4 regions of the Streptomyces sp. NPDC048612 genome follow, and region 3 is predicted to be linked to each of the others. Evidence: riboswitches for the same ligand, from Rfam matches in the RefSeq annotation. Region 3 holds a riboswitch; each other region holds the start of a gene.
The links. A riboswitch is a leader RNA that binds a small molecule or an ion and turns the genes downstream of it on or off. The one in region 3 is predicted to bind cobalamin.

Region 1 (4,790 bases), on a different contig from region 3:
GCGGTGGCCTCGGCCTCGTCGGCGGTCGTACGGGTCGCCGCGGACTCGTCCAGCCCGAGCGCCTCGCGCAGACCGGGGAGGGCGGAGGTGCCGCCCCAGATCTGACGGGCGCGCAGGATGGAGAGCACGAGGTTGACCCGTGCCTCGCCGGCCGGCGCACCGCCCAGGACGTGCAGTCCGTCACGGATCTGGGCGTCCTTGACCTCGCACAGCCAGCCGTCGACGTGCAGCAGGAAGTCGTCGAAGCCGTCGTCGTCGGGGCGTTCGTCCATCCCCAGGTCGTGGTCGAGCTTGGCGGCCTGGATCAGCGTCCAGATCTGGGCGCGGATGGCGGGCAGCTTCGCCGGGTCCATCGCGGAGATCGACGCGTACTCGTCGAGGAGCTGCTCCAGGCGCGCGATGTCGCCGTAGGACTCGGCGCGGGCCATCGGCGGGACGAGGTGGTCGACGAGGGTGGCGTGCACCCGGCGCTTGGCCTGGGTGCCCTCGCCCGGGTCGTTGACCAGGAAGGGGTAGACGAGCGGCAGGTCACCGAGCGCGGCGTCCGGGCCGCAGGCCGCGGACAGCCCCGCGTTCTTGCCGGGCAGCCACTCCAGGTTGCCGTGCTTGCCCAGGTGAACCATGGCGTCCGCGCCGAAGCCACCGTCCTCGGCGGAGGCCGCGATCCAGCGGTACGCCGCCAAGTAGTGGTGCGAGGGCGGCAGATCGGGGTCGTGGTAGATCGCGATCGGGTTCTCGCCGAAGCCGCGCGGCGGCTGGATGAGGACCAGCAGATTGCCGCGGCGCAGCGCGGCCAGCACGATGTCGCCGTCGGGGTTGCGGCTGCGGTCGACGAACATCTCGCCGGGCGGCGGCCCCCAGTGCTCCTCGACGGAGTCCCGCAGCTCCTGCGGCAGCGTGGCGTACCAGCGCTTGTAGTCGGCGGCCGGGATACGGACCGGGTTGCGGGCGAGCTGCTCCTCGGTGAGCCACTCCTGGTCGTGGCCGCCGGCCTCGATGAGGGCGTAGATCAGCTCGTCCCCGTCGCCGGACTCCAGGCCCGGGACCGGCTCGGCGCTCTCGTCGCCGAAGTCGTAGCCGTCCGCCCGGAGTCGGCGCAGCAGCGCCACGGCACTGGCCGGGGTGTCCAGGCCGACCGCGTTGCCGATCCGGGAGTGCTTGGTCGGGTAGGCGGACAGCACCAGCGCGAGGCGCTTCTCCGCGGCCGGGATGTGGCGCAGCCGGGCGTGCCGGACGGCGATCCCGGCGACCCGGGCGGCGCGCTCGGGGTCGGCGACGTAGACCGGCAGCCCGTCCTCGTCGACCTCCTTGAAGGAGAACGGCACGGTGATCAGCCGGCCGTCGAACTCGGGCACCGCGATCTGCGAGGCGGCGTCCAGCGGCGACAGCCCCTCGTCGTTCTCCTCCCAGGCGCTGCGCGGCCCGGTCAGGCACAGGGCCTGCAGGATCGGGACGTCCAGGGCGGCCAGCGCGCCCGCGTCCCAGGACTCGTCGTCGCCCCCGGCGGAGGCGTCGGCCGGCTTGCTGCCGCCCGCCGCGAGGACCGTGGTGACCAGGGCGTCGGCACTCCCCAGCGCCTCGATCAGCTCCGGCTCGGGGGCCCGGAGGGAGGCGACGAACAGCGGCCGGGCGCGTCCGCCGGCCGTCTCGATCTGCTCGCACAGGGTCCGTACGAAGGCGGTGTTGCCGCTCATGTGGTGGGCGCGGTAGTAGAGCACGGCGACCAGCGGGCCGCTCTCGTTGCGGCCTTCCCAGTCCAGCGGGCCCCAGGACGGGGCGGGCTCCGGCGGCTCGAAGCCGTGGCCGGTCAGCAGCACCGTGTCGGAGAGGAAGCGGGCGAGCTGGTCGAGGTTGGCGGGGCCGCCGTGCGCGAGGTAGGCGTGCGCCTCGGCCGCGATGCCGACCGGGACCGTCGACTGCTCCATGAGCTGGGCGTCGGGGGCCTGTTCACCGGTGAGCACGACGACCGGCCGGTGCTGGTCCTCGGCGAGCAGCACCTCCAGCCCTTCCTCCCAGGCCCGGATGCCGCCGAGGAGGCGTACGACGACGAGGTCGGTGCCCTCCAGCAGCGCGGGGAGTTCGGCGACGTCGAGCCGCGCAGGGTTGGCGAGCCGGTACGGCACGGGGCCCGTGGCCGCGCGGGCGCTGAGCAGGTCGGTGTCGGAGGTCGACAGCAGCAGAAGCATGCGAGCGCAGGCCTTCCTCGGGGTATCCGCGCCCCGGGTGGTCGTAGGGACGGCAGGAGTTCCTGGCTCACCCGGCGTCTGCCGGGCTCACAGTGGCGGGACCGCGCCGGATTTTCACCGGGCTTCCTCCCCAAGGCCGTAGGGCCCTGCGCCGTCGCTGGCGTCGGTGGGCCGTCCGACCCACCGACCTGCATAGTAAGGGCTGCGGCCGAGCGAGGTAAGCGGGCCTCCGGACCGGCCCCGCGGCGACGGGGGCGCGCCCCCGGTACCCGTGTCCGGGCCGGGTGCCCGGCCGGCTCCGGCCCGGATGGGTCACCCGCCTCCGTGGGTATGCTCGCGGCCATGCCGCCCTCCCCCTCGCTACGGCCCCAAGGCGCCGAACCGCCCATACGGGACCGCGGTGACGCCTGCCCGGGAGCGCTGCGGCTGCACTCCGCCGCCGACGGTCACCTCGCCCGAGTGCGGTTGCCCGCCGGAGATTTGACGGTGCGTCAGGCGGAGACGCTGGCCGATGCCGCCGGCCGGCTCGGCGACGGCCGGCTCTCGCTCACCTCCCGCGGCAACGCGGAACTCCGCGGCCTCCCGGAGAGCTGCGGGGGACAGCTCGCCGCGCTGCTGCGCGACGCCGGTCTGCTGCCCTCCGAGCGCCACGAACGCATCCGCAACATCCTCGCCTCCCCGCTCGCCGGACTGGACCGGCACACCGCCGCTGACGTGCGGTTGTGGGCCCGTGAGCTGGACGGACTGCTCTGCGCGAGCGAGTCCGCGACCGCGCTGTCGGGGCGCTTCCTCTTCGTCCTGGACGACGGGCGGGGCGATGTGGCGGCGCTCGGCGGCGATGTGAGCTTGGTCGCAGAAGCGGCCGGGCCCGGGGCGCCGACGGCACACGAGGACGCGTCCGGCGCCGGGCGCCCGGCCGGGTCCGGAGCCACCGCCCTGCTCCGGGTCGGCGACGATCCGGACGCGCTGCGGATCGCCGGCCCGGACGCCCCGCGCGCCGCGCTCACCGCCGCCGAGGCCTTCCTGACCGCCGCCGGATCGAGCGGCAGCGGCGCCTGGCGGATACGTGAACTCCCGGACGGCCACGGCCTGACCGCCCGCACCGTCGCGGACCGGCTGCACGCGGCCGGTATCGGGGCGGTGCTGGTGGCCGGGACCGCGGCGGGGACGCACACCGCGGCCGCCGACTCCTCCGCTCCCGGCGTCGTCGAGGGCCGCGACGGGGCCCGCGCGCTCTCCGTGCTCGCGCCGCTGGGGCGGCTGTCGGTCGCACAGTGGCGGCTGCTGACCGCCATCGCCGCCGAGGACGGTGCGGGCGCGCTCCGCCTCACGCCCTGGCGCGGCATCGTCGTCCCGGGGCTGTCCGCCGCGACGGCGGCCGCCCGCCTGCGTGAGCTGTCCGCCGCCGGGCTGGTCACCGCCCCGGACTCCCCCTGGCACCGCATCGGCGCCTGCACCGGCCGCCCCGGCTGCGCCAAGTCCCGTACCGACGTACGGGCGGACGCGACGGCCGCGGTCACGGCGGGCACCCCCGTGCCCGGCCCCGGCCCCGTCTCCGCCGCCCGCCCCGGCCCCGGCGAACCGGAACCGGCCGACGCCGCTCTCCGGCACCTCCCCGTGTACTGGTCCGGCTGCGAACGCCGCTGCGGCCATCCGCACGGCGCCTGGGTCGACGTGCTGGCGACGGCGGAGGGCTACCGGGTCTCGGTCGTACGGCCGGAGACCGCGCCCGCCCCGCACCCCGCACCGCCGGCGGCACCCTCCGCTGCTCCGTCCCCCGCCACCTCATGAACCGCCCCCGACCCACGGCTCCATGCCCCACCTCAGCTCCATGCCCCACCTCCACCACCGCCCCGTACCCGACAACACCGAGGCCACAGTGACCGCGTTCGACTACGAGAAGGACGGTGCGGCGATCTACCGCCAGTCCTTCGCCACCATCCGCGCCGAGGCGGACCTCGCCGGCCTGCCCGCCGACGTCAGCCGGGTCGCGGTCCGGATGATCCACGCCTGCGGCATGGTCGACCTGGTACGCGACCTGGCCTTCACCCCCGAGGTCGTGGCCCGCGGCCGCGCGGCGCTGCACGCCGGTGCGCCGATCCTCTGCGACGCCAACATGGTGGCCAGCGGCGTCACCCGGAAGCGGCTGCCGGCCGGCAACGAGGTCCTGTGCACCCTCACCGACCCATCGGTCCCTGACCTCGCCGCCACGATGGGGACGACCCGCAGCGCCGCCGCCCTGGAGCTGTGGCGGGACCGGATGGAAGGGGCCGTGGTCGCGTTCGGCAACGCCCCCACCGCGCTGTTCCGGTTCCTCGAAATGATCGAGGAGGGCGCGCCCCGCCCCGCCGCCGTCATCGGGATACCCGTCGGCTTCATCGGCGCCGCGGAGTCCAAGGACGCCCTGATCGCCCACCCGTCGGAGCTGGACCACCTCGTGGTGCGCGGACGCCGGGGCGGCAGCGCCATGGCCGCCGCCGCGATCAACGCCATGGCAAGCGAGGAAGAGTGAGCGTGAGCGAGCAGCAGCCGACCGGTCGGCTCTACGGTGTGGGCCTCGGCCCCGGCGATCCGTCCCTCATGACGGTCCGGGCGGTCGAGATC
Region 2 (4,790 bases), on a different contig from region 3:
GCGCCGGCGCCCCCGGGAGGTGTGCGCTGTTGTTCGTGGTGGGGGTGCTGTGTATCGTCGAGAGAGTGACTTGAAGTTTCAAGTAGTTGTTCGCGGCCTCGCGTGGCCGGCCCCGATATGCGAAAGAGCGGCTCCTGCATGACGTCTCCCCTCGGCACTCTCGTGTCCTCCCGTATCGACCTCCCCGCCCGCCGTGACGCCGCTCCGCACGGCTACGACGCCGGGCTCCTGCTGCTGCGCCTCGCGCTCGGGCTGACCATGGCGGCTCATGGGGCCCAGAAGCTGTTCGGCTGGTTCGGCGGGCCGGGGCTGGACGGGACCGGGCAGTTCTTCACGATGAGCGGCTATCCGGCGGGCCGGACGATGGCCGTCGTCGCCGGTCTGAGCGAGACGCTCGGCGGGCTCGGGCTGGTGGCCGGGCTGCTCACGCCGCTGGCCGGGGCAGCGGTCGTCGGCACGATGGTCAACGCGCTGGCCGTGAAGTGGGGCGGCGGCTTCTTCGCGCCCAAGGGGGTGGAGTACGAGCTGCTGCTGACGGCCGGTGCGGCGGCCCTGACGCTGACCGGGCCCGGCCGCTACGCCGTCGACCGCCTGCTGCCCGGTCTGCGGTCCGTCCGGCCGCTGCACGGAGTGCTCGCGCTGCTGGTGGGGGTGGTGCTGGCCGGCGGGGTGCTGCTGGTCCGGAAGTGACCACGGGCCCCGGGGGCGGCCGCCTCGCTCCGCGCGCACCGGGGGGGCACGGACAGGACGTCCGTCGGGCCGCATAACGGGCCGGCCGGCCCTGGGCAGGGGCGGGGCGTGCGGGGTACAGCAGAGGCAGGGAAGGCGGCGGCGCCACGGCGGTGTCGCGGCCGGGAGACGGGAGAAGGGCTCCATGTCCGTACGACGTCTGAACCACGCGGTGCTCAACGTCCGCGATGTAGCACGGTCGGTGGCCTTCTACACCGACGCCCTCGGGCTGACGGTGGACGTCGAGGTGCCGGGGCGGGCCGCTTTTCTCAGCGCCCCCGGGTCGCTCAACGACCACGATCTGGGGCTGTTCGCGGTGGCGCCGGACGCGCCGGGGCCGGAGGCCGGGCAGGTCGGGCTGTATCACCTGGCCTGGGAGGTCGGCACGCTCCGCGCACTCGTCGAGGCCCGGACCCGGCTCACCGAGCGGGGCGCCCTGGTGGGTTCCAGCGACCATCTCGTCGCCAAGTCGCTGTACGCCAAGGACCCGGACGGCAACGAGTTCGAGGTGATGTGGCGGGTGCCGCGGGAGGACTGGCCGGGCCCGGACCTGCCGGACCGGCTGCTGCCCCTCGATCTGGAAGCGGCGCTGGAGCGCTGGGGGCCGGACCGGGAGACGGGCGCCGCGGCCGGCTCCGCCACGTGAGAACGCCGGGCCGGGCCGGACGCCGAGGAGGCGGGGCCGGTGGAGTCGGTGGGGCCGGGGTGGGGCTCTGCCTCAGGCGCTGCGCGCGGCCCGCTCCGCCTCAGGGGCTGGGCCCGCCTCAGGCGCCCGGCGCGGTCCGTTCCGCCGGCTCGGTCGTCTCACCGGCCCGCTCCGCCCGCTCGGCCCAGCGCTGTTCGACGCCGGCCAGCCGCCAGTAGGCCAGTGCCGCGGCCCACACCACCACGAACAGGCCGACGATGATGAATCCGACGTTGTCGAGGTCGAGGCCCGAAATCCAGCCGGTCAGCGCGTCGTTGAGGCCGAGCTTGTCGTGCAGCACGGTCACCAGCTCGATGGTGCCGATGAAGAAGGCGACGGCGATCGACAGACCGGTGATGGTGAGGTTGTAGTAGACCTTGCGCACCGGGTTGGCGAACGCCCACTGGTAGGCGAAGTTCATGAAGGTGCCGTCCAGGGTGTCGAACAGGCTCATGCCGGCGGCGAACAGCAGCGGCAGGCACAGGATCGCGTACCAGGGCAGGCCCGCCGCGGCGCCGCTGCCCGCCATCACCATCAGGGTCACCTCGGTCGCGGTGTCGAAGCCGAGCCCGAAGAGGAAGCCGAGCGGGAACATCTGGCCGGGCCGGGAGATGGAGCGGGTGAACCGCCCCAGGAAGCGGTTCATGAAGCCGCGCGCGTCGAGGCGCTGCTCCAGCTCGGCCTCGTCGTAGCGGCCGTCGCGCAGCCCGCGGAAGACCCGCCAGATCCCGGCCAGCGCGACGAGGTTGAGGGCGGCGATGAGGTAGAGGAACGTGCCCGAGACCGTGGTGCCGACCGTGCCCAAAATCTGGTGCGTACGGGACTCGTCGTTGAGCAGGGTGCCGGCGAGCTGGGCGCCGCCGGCCACCAGGGCCGCCATCGCCACGACCACGCTGGAGTGGCCGAGGGCGAACCAGAAGCCGACCGAGACCGGACGCTTGCCGTCGGCCATCAGCTTGCGGGTGGTGTTGTCGATCGCGGCGATGTGGTCGGCGTCGAAGGCGTGCCGCATGCCGAGGGTGTACGCGGTGACGCCGAGCCCGACGCCGAAGACCTGGCTGCCGACGGCGTAGTGGTTCGGGACCACGAGCAGGAAGAGCACGCCGAAGGCGACGACGTGCAGCCCGGCTATGACGGCCATCAGGCCCGCGGTGCGGAGGGTGTCCTGCCGGCGCCAGCGGAACGCGGCGGGGGCAGGGGACTTGGGAGTATTGGTGGACAGGGCCATCCGGACGGTCACGCTCCAGCACCTCGTGGATCACTTCGTGAGATGCCGTGGCCGGTCTCCTGGCTTGGGGTTGCCACCCTGTCCCTTTGCAGCCTGGGGGAGGGTGCCCGTCTCCACCCCGCCTTCCCGGCCGCAGGCTGCGGTCAGTGGCGCCGCGGACGCGTCAGGCGCCCGCGGAAGGGGTGGAAACTTCCCGATCACAGTGGCGAGGGCCGCTCCGGACTGGGACCACACGGTCCGTCACCGGATTCCCGAGCACCACGGCCCGGCCACTCTAGCGGCCACCCCGGCGGCACGAGGGGCGTGGGGGTTCGCAGCCGCCCACGGGGAGTGGCGCGCCGTGGGTCAGTAGTCCAGGGACGACAGGAAGGCGTGCAGTTCGTGATCGAAGAGCGGGGTGTTCTCCAGATTGACCATATGGGCCGCCCCCGGTATGCGGACTCTTCGGGCGCCCGGGACGGTCAGGGCTATCGCGTGGGCGTTGGCGGAGATGTCCTTGCTGTCGAGATCACCGTCGAGCACGACCGTCGGTACCCGGATCTCGCCGAGGCGGTCGGCGGCGCCGACCTCCAGCGGTATCCCGGCACCCGTGCCGTCGGCATGGACCTCCACATTGGCCGCGGCCGAGGCGCGCATCCGTTCGCGGAACCCCGGGTGCACCGCGGACGGCTCACGATGCGGCCCGTCCACCCACATCCGCAGGAAGTGCTCGACATACCACTCCGCGCCGTCCGGTGTGCCGATCGCCGCCACCTGCTCCTTGATGTGCTCCAGCACGAAGGGGTCGCTGAAGGCCCGGCCGCTGATCCCCGGGGAGGCCAGCGCGAGGGCCGTCACCTGGCCGGGATGGGCGAGGGCGGTGTCGAGCGCGACCCGTGCGCCGTGGGAGAGGCCGACGAGGACGGCGCTGGGGACGTCGAGCGCGTCCAGCAGGGCGCACAGGTCGTCGTGGTTGGCGTAGTCCCCGGTCACGGTCGAGGACAGGCCGTGCCCGCGGAAGTCGTAACGGATCGCGCGCAGGCCGGAGTTGACCAGCCAGGTGAACTGCTCGTCCCACATGTGCTGGTCGAGCATGCCGCCGTGCAGCAGCACCACCGCGGGGCCCGAGCCGGCCGTCTCGTAGAACAGCTCGCCCTCGTCGACCGGCACGATGCCGTTGTCGATCTCGGACCAGGCGGTGATTCTCCGCGTCATTCCCCTGACCGTCCTTCGTGCATGAGAGGGGCCGGGGCGGGTCTGCCGCCGCGGCCGTCCGGCGTGCCGTCGTTACCGATACTGCCGTTACCGTCGTTACTGCCTTCATTGATACGACTATCACGACTGTCCTGGCTGCCCTGACTGTCGGTTTCCTCCCGTGGAACGTGCGAGCCGTTCGCCAGGTGCCGGAATTCCTCGCCGAGCCGGTCGAGTACGTGCAGCGCGGTGCGGACGTCGGCGGCGGGCAGGTCGGCCAGCCGTCGCCGCAGCTCCGTCGCCTCGAACTGCTGGATGCCGCGTATCGCCGCCGTGCCCTCGGCGGTGAGCCGGATCAGTGAGGAGCGGCGGTGGGCGGGGTTCGGGGCCGTGACGACCAGGCCCAGCTCCGCCGCGTGGTTCACCCGGCGCTGTACCGGCTGGCGGTCGAGCCCCATTCCGCGCGCCAACTGCGGGACGGTGCGCGGGCCTTCGGTGTGCAGCGCGTCCAGCAGTGCGTGTTCGCCGGCGGTCAGGCCGGTGTCCGCCAGCTCGCGCTCCACCGCGCGCACGACCGTGCGGTGCAGCGGCCACAGGCGCCGGATGACGCCGTACAGCAGATCCTCGGCGGCCGCAGCTTCTCCGGCGCCGGCATCCCTCTCGGCGTCCTGCTCGGCATCCCGCTTGGCCCCCCGGTCGGTGTCCCGCTCGGTATCCCTCTCGGCGCCCATCTCCGCCCCCTTCTCGATGACACTCGTGATGTCATGATGACACCGCTGATGTCGTTTGGGAAGAGGTCTGCCGCGGAATGGAGTTGAGGAGGCGGAGGGGAGGGATGAGGCGTGTGTGGTCAGCTGTGGTCAGTGTCGGACGGTCGGTGGGCGAGGAAGGTGGACGGCGGATGAAGGTCGGTCTGTTGCGTGCGGTCGGGGTCGCCACGGCGGTGTACGGGGCGGCGGTGGCCGCGGTGCCCGA
Region 3 (4,790 bases):
CCCCAGGCGTGCACCTCTCTGGAGGTCCCGCCGCATGCCCTCGGGCGATGACTGCTCTCGGTCAAGCGGGAGTGCCCGTCGCACCCGCCATAGGAGGGCCATGTACCCGGGGTACGCATGTTCGCTTAATCTGGGTGTGCCGGGTGGCCCTGACCAGAGGCCGTACCCGGAAGGCCCCCGGACGCGGCAACGCTCTGCGTCGTGCCGGGGAGCCAGTGCCGCTTCGACACGTATGCAGGGACGGGCCAGCAGATGCAGGTGAGGTATGAGACCAGCCTCGTGCCCTTTGCGGGCCCGCTGGGGCGGGAATCGCGACGTCGGGTGACGGGGGAAGCAGCCCACGGTGAGGGCCCGGCGTGGTGGGCGAGCCGTCGTGGATGAGGTCGCGCTCACCGCTGCCGGTCTCTACGCCATCGTCCTGCTGCGCGCCGGAGGGACCTTTGCCGTCGGCTGGCTCGCCGGGGCCGGTGCCAGGCGTGGCAGGCTCGCGGAGCGGATCTCCACGCCCAAGTTCCAACGGGCCGAGCGGGCGATCCAACGGTGGGGCGCACCGGTGGTGGCCGTCTCCTTCCTGACCGTCGGATTCCAGACCGCTGCCAACTTCCTCGCGGGGAGCATGCACATGCCTCTCTCGCGCTACCTACCGGCACTGTTCGTCGGCGGAGCGGGCTGGGCGCTGGTCTACGCGACGGCCGGGGTCGGCGCGCTGAAGCTGCTTGCAAGGCTGTTTGCCGAGCAGACGGTGCTTGGTGCGGGCGTCGTCGCTGGGCTGCTCCTCGCGATGATCGGCGTGATGGTGTACCGGCGTAGAAGAGCTGCCTCGGTCAAGCGCAACACTGCGGCCGACGAGTCCTGACAAGGCGGGCCGCGTATTGACTGCAAGCCGGCCAAAGCTCTCTGCGTCGACGGCCCGCTCCGGTCATGAGGATGCCGGCCCGGACTGCTCCGTCGCACATACGGCGGGAGCAGGGCGGCCGGGCTCGGGGCTGCGGTCCGGGCTGTCCGCTTCGGGATGATCCGCCTCCTCGCCGGAGTCTCCCGGGTACATGATCTGGACGTCGCGCAGCAGGCCGTCCACCACGTCGTCCAGGTCGAGGCGCTTCTCCACCGAATGCAGGCCGGTCAGCCCGGCGCGGAGGGTGACCCGGGGCGGCGCGAGGAGCTTGCAGCAGTCCTCGTCCGGCAGCACGGAGATCTCCGCGGTGCCGATGGACCGGGCCTCGTCGATGATCTCCTGCTTCTCCCAGCCGACCAGCGGCCGCAGCACCGGCAGGGTTGCCGCCTCGTCTACGGCAGCCATGTTCGCCAGGGTCTGGCTGGCCACCTGCCCCAGGCTGTCACCGGTCACCAGGGCCTCCGCCCGGGTGCGGCCCGCCAGCGCGGAAGCGGCGCGGACCATCAGCCGTCGCTGGGCGACGACCTGGAGTCTGCCGGCCCCCGCGATGGCCAGTTGCTTCTGCGCGTGGCCCAGTGCGATGACGTGCAGCCGTCCATCGGGCTGGTAGCGGTTGAGTTCACGGGCGAGGGCGTACGCCTTGTACAGGGAGGCGGCGTTCGTGTACGGAGCACCGGTGAAGTGGACGAAGTCGCAGTGCAGTCCGCGGCGCATCGCCCGGTAGGCCGCCACGGGCGAGTCGTAGCCGCCGGAGAGCAGTACCAGGGCGCGTCCGCTGGAGCCCACGGGCAGTCCGCTCGGTCCCTGGTGACGGCTCCAGGAGACGTAGCTCTCCTTGTGGTCGATCTCGACCGAGATCAGTACGTCCGGGTTGGAGAGGTTCACCGGCAGGGGCCCCAGGGCTTCCCGGACGCGGGCCCCGAGAAAGCGCTCGAACTGGGAGGAGGTCATCTCGAAGTTTTTGTTCCGCCGCTTGACCCGCACCGCGAAACTGATTCCGGGCCGTTCCGTACGGGCGGCTTCAAGCGCCTCCACAGCCGTCTCGGTGATGTCCGGTACGGTGCTCGGAACGCGCAGGGCAGGCTCCACCGAGTTGAACCCGATCACCCGGCGGGCGCGCTCCACGAGGTCCTCCAAGGGAACCTCGCCGCCGAGTACGGTCACGTTCTGGCCGGACTTTATCCAGGTGGAACCGCCGATACCGCGCAGGGCGCCACGGAGATTGTCGTGCAGCCGCTCGGTGAACCGATGCCGGTTGCGGCCCTTGAGGAACACCTCACCGTGTTTGAGCAGGACACAGGGCCCGCTCGGGCGGGGTGCTCTGGGGGAGGGGATGGCGGGCATGCTCGGTTCGCCGGGCACGAAACTCTCCTTCGCGAGTCGTCGTGAGGGCCGGCGCCGGGCCGCGAACGGGGCGCGGGCCCGCCCGTCCCCGCTCTGCGCAGGGCTGGGTGGAACACACCACTCGCTCAGCGGTCCCGCTACCGGGACGCGTGGAACCGTGCGTGGTGATCGCACCCCGCACGAGCAGTGGCAGGTCTTCGGACTCGTGAGCACGCCCCGGAGGACGGGACACCTACTGGCCGTCGCTTCCCAGGTCACATGCGGGCCCAGTGCTTCAGGACGGCGATCGTTCCCACTCACCGCTGCGAGGCAGTCCCGGACTCCCACCGGGTTCCCCCTTGCGACACCCCGCCTGGCGGGCGGGGCGAACCAGCTGCCGGTCCAGGGTAGACAAGGCGGTGGGCTTGTCGTGAACCAGACCTTGACTGTCCGCTTTGGGCCAGGACAGTCGACTCAAGAGGCTGTCGGTTATGGGGGTGATGGGTCATTCTGAGAGGTTGGTTGGTGCTTCAACTGGTTTCGGGCTCAGCCGCGTCCGACGAGACGCGGCACAGGAGGCCGGCGGGCGAAGCCCCGGGGACCTACCCCAGCCATGCCCCGTCCCGCATCAGTACTCTGCCCCCAAGTTCCGTCTCCCCTCGCCAGGCCAGCACGGTCTCCGGCTCGATGCGCAGATACACGAACGCGGCTTCCTCGGTACGCGGGTCCCACCCGAATTTGTCAGCGAACCCGTCCGCCGCCTCGCCGGGTACACGCTCCGCCGGGAAGCGAATGGCCCGCCCCTTCAGGAGGACGACGTCGAACGTGTCCGGCAAGGCCAGGCGTACCCGCGGATCATCCCGGATGTTGCGCGCGGTCGCGGTGGCCTCACCGGTGCACATCCATACGGCGTGCCCGTCCCACCAGAACCACAGCGGTACCTGGTGCGGGCCACGGTCCGGATGAGCTGTGGACACCCAGATGTCCCGTTCCCTGCCGAGGCGTTCCAGCGTGTTGCGCTTGCGCTCCGACAGCTCGCGACGAGCGGTTCGCGTGGTCTGCATGGGCATCGACCCTAGCCAGTGGCCCCTGGCCCCGCATGGGGCGTAGGGCTTAGTTCCCGAGGCGGAGGCCGTTCAGGCGTCGTGCAGGAATCCGGCAACTCCGTTGTTTATCTGTGCTCTCGTCGTCGTCCCAGGCGAAGGGGCACCCCGAAGCCCACGCGGCGATCTCAGGCGTCTTCCAGAACACGCTGCCCCGGGCTGGGCCAGCGGATGAGCAGGTGGTGCGTCCGATGTGTTCGGAAGCTCAGTGCGCAGGTGCTCGGCGGTCGTGAACGGTGGAGGCGACCGTCAGAGCGGTTCCGGCGAGGATGGGCGCGATCATCGCGGTGAACAGCCAGCCGGATACCTCTGGCTCGGGCGCCGAACGCCACAGGACTGTGCAGCCGATCAGAAGCGACATGCCTACGCAAGCGTTGAGTGCCAGCAGCGCCCGGGCGGTCCAGAGGGCGGAGGCGCGTGTGCGAGGCCGGTTGAGCGACGACCTCACCAGCCCGTTGCCGAAGGGCGCAACGTTGTCCGGGAGTTCGGCACTCGGAGTGGTCCGCAGTGTCAGCTCCGCGCAGGCGGTGAGCAGAACAGTGACGCCGATGTGCACGAAGACGAGTATGAAGGCGCTACCGATGGATCGGTCGGTCCAGGCGTCGACCCCATCGGTGCCGATGTGCTGCGGTATCCGGCTCGGCAGATGCGGATAGCGGACGACGCCCCAAACGGACAGGGCGGTGAGGAGGGCGGCATTGGGGACGAGCCACAGGCGTACGGGAGAGGACAAGACCATGGGGCCGATTGTCCGGCGAACGCGTAAGGGTGGGTAGCCGTTTTACGGTGGTGAGCGGGCGGAGCGCGGCGGCCAGGCAGACGTTGACTGCTGAAAACCACACGGTCGCGATGGTCGGCGACGGCACCAACGACGCTCCCGCACTCGCCCTCGCCGACGTCGGCATCGCCATGGGCGCACACTCCTCCCATGCTGAAACGATCAGCTAGGTCTGGTCGGTTCCAAGGGCGTTGCGGAGGAAGGAAGTTGCCTGGTCGATGGCTCCGCGGGCGGCTTTGGAGTGACTCAGTGAGTTGAGCATCATGAAGTCGTGGACCGTGCCGTCGTAGCGCACCGTGGTCACCGGAACGCCGGCTGCTCGGAGCTTGGCGGCGTACGCCTCGCCCTCATCGCGCAGCACGTCGGCCTCGTCGACGATCAGCAGGGCGGGCGGCAGGCCGGAGAGCTGCTCGGTGGTGGCCTGGTTGGGAGACGCGGTGATCTCCGCGCGTTGGTCCGGGTCGGTCGTGTAGGCGTTCCAGAACCATTCCATCAGCTGGCGGCTCAGGTAGTAGCCGGTGGCGAACTGGTCGTAGGAACCGGTGTCCATGGCCGCGTCGGTGACCGGGTAGTACATCGACTGCTGTACGAACGTGACGTCACCGCGCTCCTTGGCCATGAGGGCGAGTGCGGCGGTCATGTTCCCGCCGACCGACTCCCCGGCCACTGCCATGCGCCGTGCATCCAGCCC
Region 4 (4,790 bases), on a different contig from region 3:
GTGACGGGTCAGGAGCCGGACAGCTCCGCGCGCACGGTGCGGGCGGCAGTGACCAGATTCACCAGCGAGGCGCGGGTCTCGGGCCAGCCGCGGGTCTTCAGACCGCAGTCCGGATTGACCCAGAGCCGCTCGGCGGGAAGGGCCGCAAGTCCCTTGCGCAGGAGGGCCGCCGCCTCCTCGGCGTCCGGGACACGAGGGGAGTGGATGTCGTAGACACCGGGCCCGGCCTCGCGCGGATAGCCGTGCTCGGCCAGCTCCCCGGCGACCTGCATATGGGAGCGGGCGGCCTCCAGGCTGATGACGTCCGCGTCCAGGTCGTCGATGGCCTGCACGATGTCGCCGAACTCCGCGTAGCACATGTGCGTGTGGATCTGGGTGCGGTCCTGCACCCCGCCGGTGGAGAGGCGGAACGCCTCGGTGGCCCAGGCCAGGTACGCGGCGTGGCCGGTGGCCCGCAGCGGCAGCGTCTCGCGCAGCGCGGGCTCGTCGACCTGGATGACCGAAGTGCCCGCCGCCTCCAGGGCGTTGACCTCGTCGCGCAGGGCGAGCGCCACCTGGCGGGCGGTGTCCCCGAGCGGCTGGTCGTCGCGGACGAAGGACCAGGCGAGCATGGTGACCGGCCCGGTGAGCATGCCCTTGACGGGGCGCCCGGTCTGCGACTGGGCGAAGGAGGTCCAGCGCACCGTCATCGGCTCGGGCCGGGAGATGTCACCCGCCAGGACCGGCGGGCGGACGTAGCGGGTGCCGTAGGACTGCACCCAGCCGTGCCGGGTGGCGAGGTAGCCGGTGAGCTGCTCGGCGAAGTACTGGACCATGTCGTTGCGCTCGGGCTCACCGTGCACCAGGACGTCCAGACCGGCCTCCTCCTGGAAGGCGAGGACCTCACGGATCTCGGCCTTGATGCGCTCCTCGTAGCCCGCGGTGTCCAGGCGTCCGGCCCGCAGGTCGGCGCGGGCGGCGCGCAGTTCGGCGGTCTGCGGGAAGGAGCCGATGGTGGTGGTCGGCAGCAGCGGCAGGCCGAGGTGCGCACGCTGGGCCGTGGCGCGCTCGGCGTACGGCTGCGCACGGCGGCCGTCGGCGTCGGTGACGGCGGCGGCCCGCGCACGGACGGCCGGGTCATGGGTGAGGGCGGAGCCGGCCCGGGAGGCCAGGTCGGCGCGGTTCGCGGCGAGTTCGGCGGCGATGGCGCCGGTGCCCCGCGTCAGGCCCCGGGCCAGGGTCACCAGCTCCGCGGTCTTCTGCTTGGCGAAGGCCAGCCAGCGCACGATCTGCGGGTCGATGTCGCGCTCGGCGGCGGCGTCCAGCGGCACGTGCAGCAGCGAGCAGGAAGCGGCCACATCGACCCGTTCGGCCAGGCCGAGCAGGGTGCCGAGGGTGGCCAGCGACTTCTCCAGGTCGTTGATCCAGATGTTGCGGCCGTTGACCACGCCCGCCACCAGGCGCTTGCCGGGCAGCCCGCCGACCGCCGCCAGCGCGTCGAGGTTGGCCGCTGCCGCGTCGGTGAAGTCGAGCGCCAGACCCTCCACCGGGGCCTTGGCCAGGACGGGCAGCGCGTCGCCGAGCCGGTCGAAGTACGAGGCGACCAGGAGCTGCGGGCGGTCGGTGAGGGCGCCCAGATCGCGGTAGGCGCGCGCGGCGGCGTTGAGTTCGGCCGGGCTGCGGTCCTGGACGAGGGCGGGCTCGTCGAGCTGCACCCACCCGGCTCCGGCGGCGCGCAGATCGGCGAGCACCTCTGCGTAGACCGGCAGCAGCCGGTCCAGGAGCGTCAGCGGCTCGAAGTCGGCGGCCACGCCGGGGGCGGGCTTCGACAACAGGAGGTAGGTGACCGGTCCGACGAGCACCGGCCGGGCGGTGAGACCGAGGGCGAGGGCCTCCCCGAGCTCGGCGACCTGCTTGCCGGAGTCGGCGGTGAAGACGGTGTCCGGCCCCAGCTCGGGCACCAGGTAGTGGTAGTTGGTGTCGAACCACTTGGTCATCTCCAGCGGCGCCACGTCCTGGGTGCCGCGCGCCATCGCGAAGTAGCCGTCGAGGGCGTCGGCCGCGACGGCGGCGCGGTGGCGGTCCGGGACCGCACCGACCATGACGCTGGTGTCCAGCACATGGTCGTAGTACGAGAAGTCACCGGTGGGCACTTCGTGGAGGCCGGCGCCGGCCAGCTGCTGCCAGTGGGAACGGCGGAGGGTGCGGGCGGTCTCCTGGAGCGCGTCGGCGCCGACCGTGCCCTTCCAGTAGCCCTCGACGGCCTTCTTCAGTTCGCGGTGCTGTCCCTGGCGGGGGTAGCCGTACACGGTGGCCCGTGCTGCCGCGGCTGCGGGCTTCGCTGTCACGGAATTCTCCTTCGCGAATACGTGTCATGGTCCCGGGGACGGAACGAGGTACGCGAAGGGGTGACGGACACCCGGCGGAAGCACGGTGCGTCTGCCACGCACGGGACCGCCTGGTGAGAACGCCGACCTGCCCTCGAGGTCACCGGGATGTCCGTGCACGCGGGGGCGCACACGGGCAACGGGCAGGTCTTCGGACTCGCGGGCGCGCCTGCCGGAGACCTCCGGCGGGCACCTACTGGCCGTCGCTTCCCGGACGCGTGATCCAGTGCGTATGACGGCGTTCGTTCCCACTCACCGCTGCGGGGCAGTCCCGGATTCCCACCGGGTTCCCTCTTACGACGCGGCCCGTCTGGCGGACGGGGCGAACCTGTTGCCCGGCCAGCGTAGAACGCCGCCCCCGTATCGGACACCTCTGACCACATACCGGAATGTGACATGAGACACCGGGGAGTGAAGGCCGGCAACTCCCTCGCCAGGGCGACCCGTTCGGCCCTCACCTGGAAACGGGGCGGCCGGCACCTGCGCGCCGGGCCGCGGGGCAGGCGGGAGTTTGACGACAGGTCCTAGTGGAACTGCTCCTCCTCGGTGGAGCCGGTTCGTGCCGTATCCGGTGGCGGGGCGGGAGGTCTGAGGGCCCGATGCCCGTACGGCGAGGTGAAATACGGCTCCTAATCCGCCACCCCGCCGCCGGACCGGCTGTTCGGATCGGGGGCCCCGAAGTGCCGGAAGCGCCATCGGACTTCGTCCAGTTCGTACCGGGCCGTGCGCAGGGCGAGGATGCCGCGTCCGAACAGATCGACGTCATCCTTCTCCAGCGCCTGGCGGCACTGTGAGCCGCCCTGCACGGCGAGTGTGGCGGCCCTGCGCCAGTGCTTCCGGGCGGTCGGTTCCGGGACGGGCGCGACGGCGAGGGCCCGGCGGCCGTGGGCGATCCAGCGGTCGCACAAGGGGCGGAAGAGCGCCGGGTCGAGCCCTCCCGTTCCCTGACCGGCCTTTGCCAGCGCGGAGCCCGTGGCGTTGACGTCTCCCGCGAAGTCCCGTTGCATGGCCAGGCCTCCGCTCAGCTGCCAGATGACCAGGCGCTGTCGAGTCGTCATGCGGGAACCCTTCTCGCCGGAGGGCGGCCCGGGGTCCGGCTCGTGTGAGCGGGGGAAAGCGGCCGACAGCATCTCGTTCGAGCGCGCCGTCTGCTGCCACCAGCCGGAGCACAGGGTGAGTGCGAACGCACAGGTCAGGGCCAGGTAGGCGCGTCGCCACCAGATGCGGTTCGTCGTCGCAGGCGGCCGGTGGGGCGCGGATGTCCCTGGCTCACCTCCTCGCCTCCAGTGCCAGGCGGCGGCCACCACGGTGAGCGCGCTCACCGCACAGATGCCGAGGGCGATGAGGCTCGGTACGACGAGGACGTGGAGGATCTGCCAGCTCTTCTCGGGCCGCCAGCCGCAGGTTTCGGCCAGGACGCCGAGTGGCGGTACGCAGCCGTCCGCGCCGGTGAGGGCGAACGCTGTCACGAGCCCGGTCAGCGAGGTGACTCCCGCGGCGCTCATGGTGATCAGCGCACGGTTGCGCACGGGGTGCCCGCGCCGCCCCACGATGACGTATGCCACCGCTGCGGCTGTGGCCACGGCGAGGACCAGCGCGCAGGCGATCGAGAGCTGGGAGTCCTGAAACCACTGGAACCACAGCCGGGATGAGGAGTGCCGGTCGGCTGGTTGCCGGGCATGGAGCCATGCCCGTGCGAGCGCCACGGCCAGGACGCCCCATGCCCCGCAGCCCGCCACCAGGGCCAGGACCGGGCCGTTGCGCGTGGGCCGGGATGCGGGTACGTCCGTGTGCGATACCGGCGAGCGGGGCCTGACCGCCTGCTCGCTGCCACGTCCACGGAGCGCTGCCCGGACCACGATCCCGGCCGGGGCGACGATCGTCACCGCAAAGAAGCCCACGGCCAGCGAGAACGACCCCACAAAGCGCATCTGCGCCCACGCCGTGGCGGGCCGCCAGCCACATGCGGACTCCATGACCGACAGCTGCGGGGCGCAGCCCTCGGTGGCGCCCAGGGCGAAGGCACCGACCAGCCCCAGCAGCAGCGCGCCGGCTGCCGCGACGAGGGCCGCCGGCAGCCGGCACCTGGGCGCCTGGACACAGACCACGATGGCGGTCACCGCCGCGCCGGCGCACAACGCCACGGCGAGCCAGAGCCAGACGAACATGTTCCAGGCGGGTGTTGCCCGTTCGTCCCAGGAGACGGGATAAAGATGCAGCCACACCCGAGTCGCCGCCACGATGCAGACCCCCAGCGCACCACCGACCGCGGCGCGCTTCAGCACCCATCCGAGCGGCGGCGGTCCGGACGGCACTGCCGGTGGCCGGACTGCCTCCGGCAGTGCTCGGCGCACCCATGCCGGCGTCTCAGTGACCGGACGGCGCATCCAGGACGCCAGGGGATACAGCCACAACAGCACTCCG

Region 1: another riboswitch for cobalamin. It lies ahead of cobN (cobaltochelatase subunit CobN); the one in region 3 lies ahead of thiI (tRNA uracil 4-sulfurtransferase ThiI).
Region 2: another riboswitch for cobalamin. It lies ahead of ACGFN2_RS12180 (HoxN/HupN/NixA family nickel/cobalt transporter); the one in region 3 lies ahead of thiI (tRNA uracil 4-sulfurtransferase ThiI).
Region 4: another riboswitch for cobalamin. It lies ahead of metE (5-methyltetrahydropteroyltriglutamate--homocysteine S-methyltransferase); the one in region 3 lies ahead of thiI (tRNA uracil 4-sulfurtransferase ThiI).

The regions. Positions count from the first base shown of each region.
Region 1 is NZ_JBICVV010000012.1:199,390-204,179, forward strand. Features, by position in the region: gene cobN (cobaltochelatase subunit CobN) at 1-2,186, opposite strand, end outside; cobalamin riboswitch at 2,224-2,351, opposite strand; gene ACGFN2_RS20470 (cobalamin biosynthesis protein CobG) at 2,529-3,977, shown strand; gene ACGFN2_RS20475 (precorrin-8X methylmutase) at 4,018-4,698, shown strand; gene ACGFN2_RS20480 (precorrin-2 C(20)-methyltransferase) at 4,695-4,790, shown strand, end outside.
Region 2 is NZ_JBICVV010000006.1:109,707-114,496, reverse strand. Features, by position in the region: gene ACGFN2_RS12190 (DoxX family protein) at 139-690, shown strand; gene ACGFN2_RS12185 (VOC family protein) at 875-1,375, shown strand; gene ACGFN2_RS12180 (HoxN/HupN/NixA family nickel/cobalt transporter) at 1,494-2,654, opposite strand; cobalamin riboswitch at 2,674-2,920, opposite strand; gene ACGFN2_RS12175 (alpha/beta fold hydrolase) at 2,988-3,836, opposite strand; gene ACGFN2_RS12170 (MarR family winged helix-turn-helix transcriptional regulator) at 3,833-4,546, opposite strand; gene ACGFN2_RS12165 (hypothetical protein) at 4,717-4,790, shown strand, end outside.
Region 3 is NZ_JBICVV010000005.1:56,198-60,987, reverse strand. Features, by position in the region: gene ACGFN2_RS10490 (DedA family protein) at 374-856, shown strand; gene thiI (tRNA uracil 4-sulfurtransferase ThiI) at 920-2,239, opposite strand; cobalamin riboswitch at 2,410-2,628, opposite strand; gene ACGFN2_RS10480 (pyridoxamine 5'-phosphate oxidase family protein) at 2,821-3,282, opposite strand; gene ACGFN2_RS10475 (DUF1648 domain-containing protein) at 3,527-4,060, opposite strand; gene ACGFN2_RS10470 (hypothetical protein) at 4,144-4,269, shown strand; gene ACGFN2_RS10465 (alpha/beta hydrolase) at 4,266-4,790, opposite strand, start outside.
Region 4 is NZ_JBICVV010000001.1:573,537-578,326, forward strand. Features, by position in the region: gene metE (5-methyltetrahydropteroyltriglutamate--homocysteine S-methyltransferase) at 9-2,327, opposite strand; cobalamin riboswitch at 2,491-2,713, opposite strand; gene ACGFN2_RS02405 (M48 family metallopeptidase) at 2,996-4,790, opposite strand, start outside.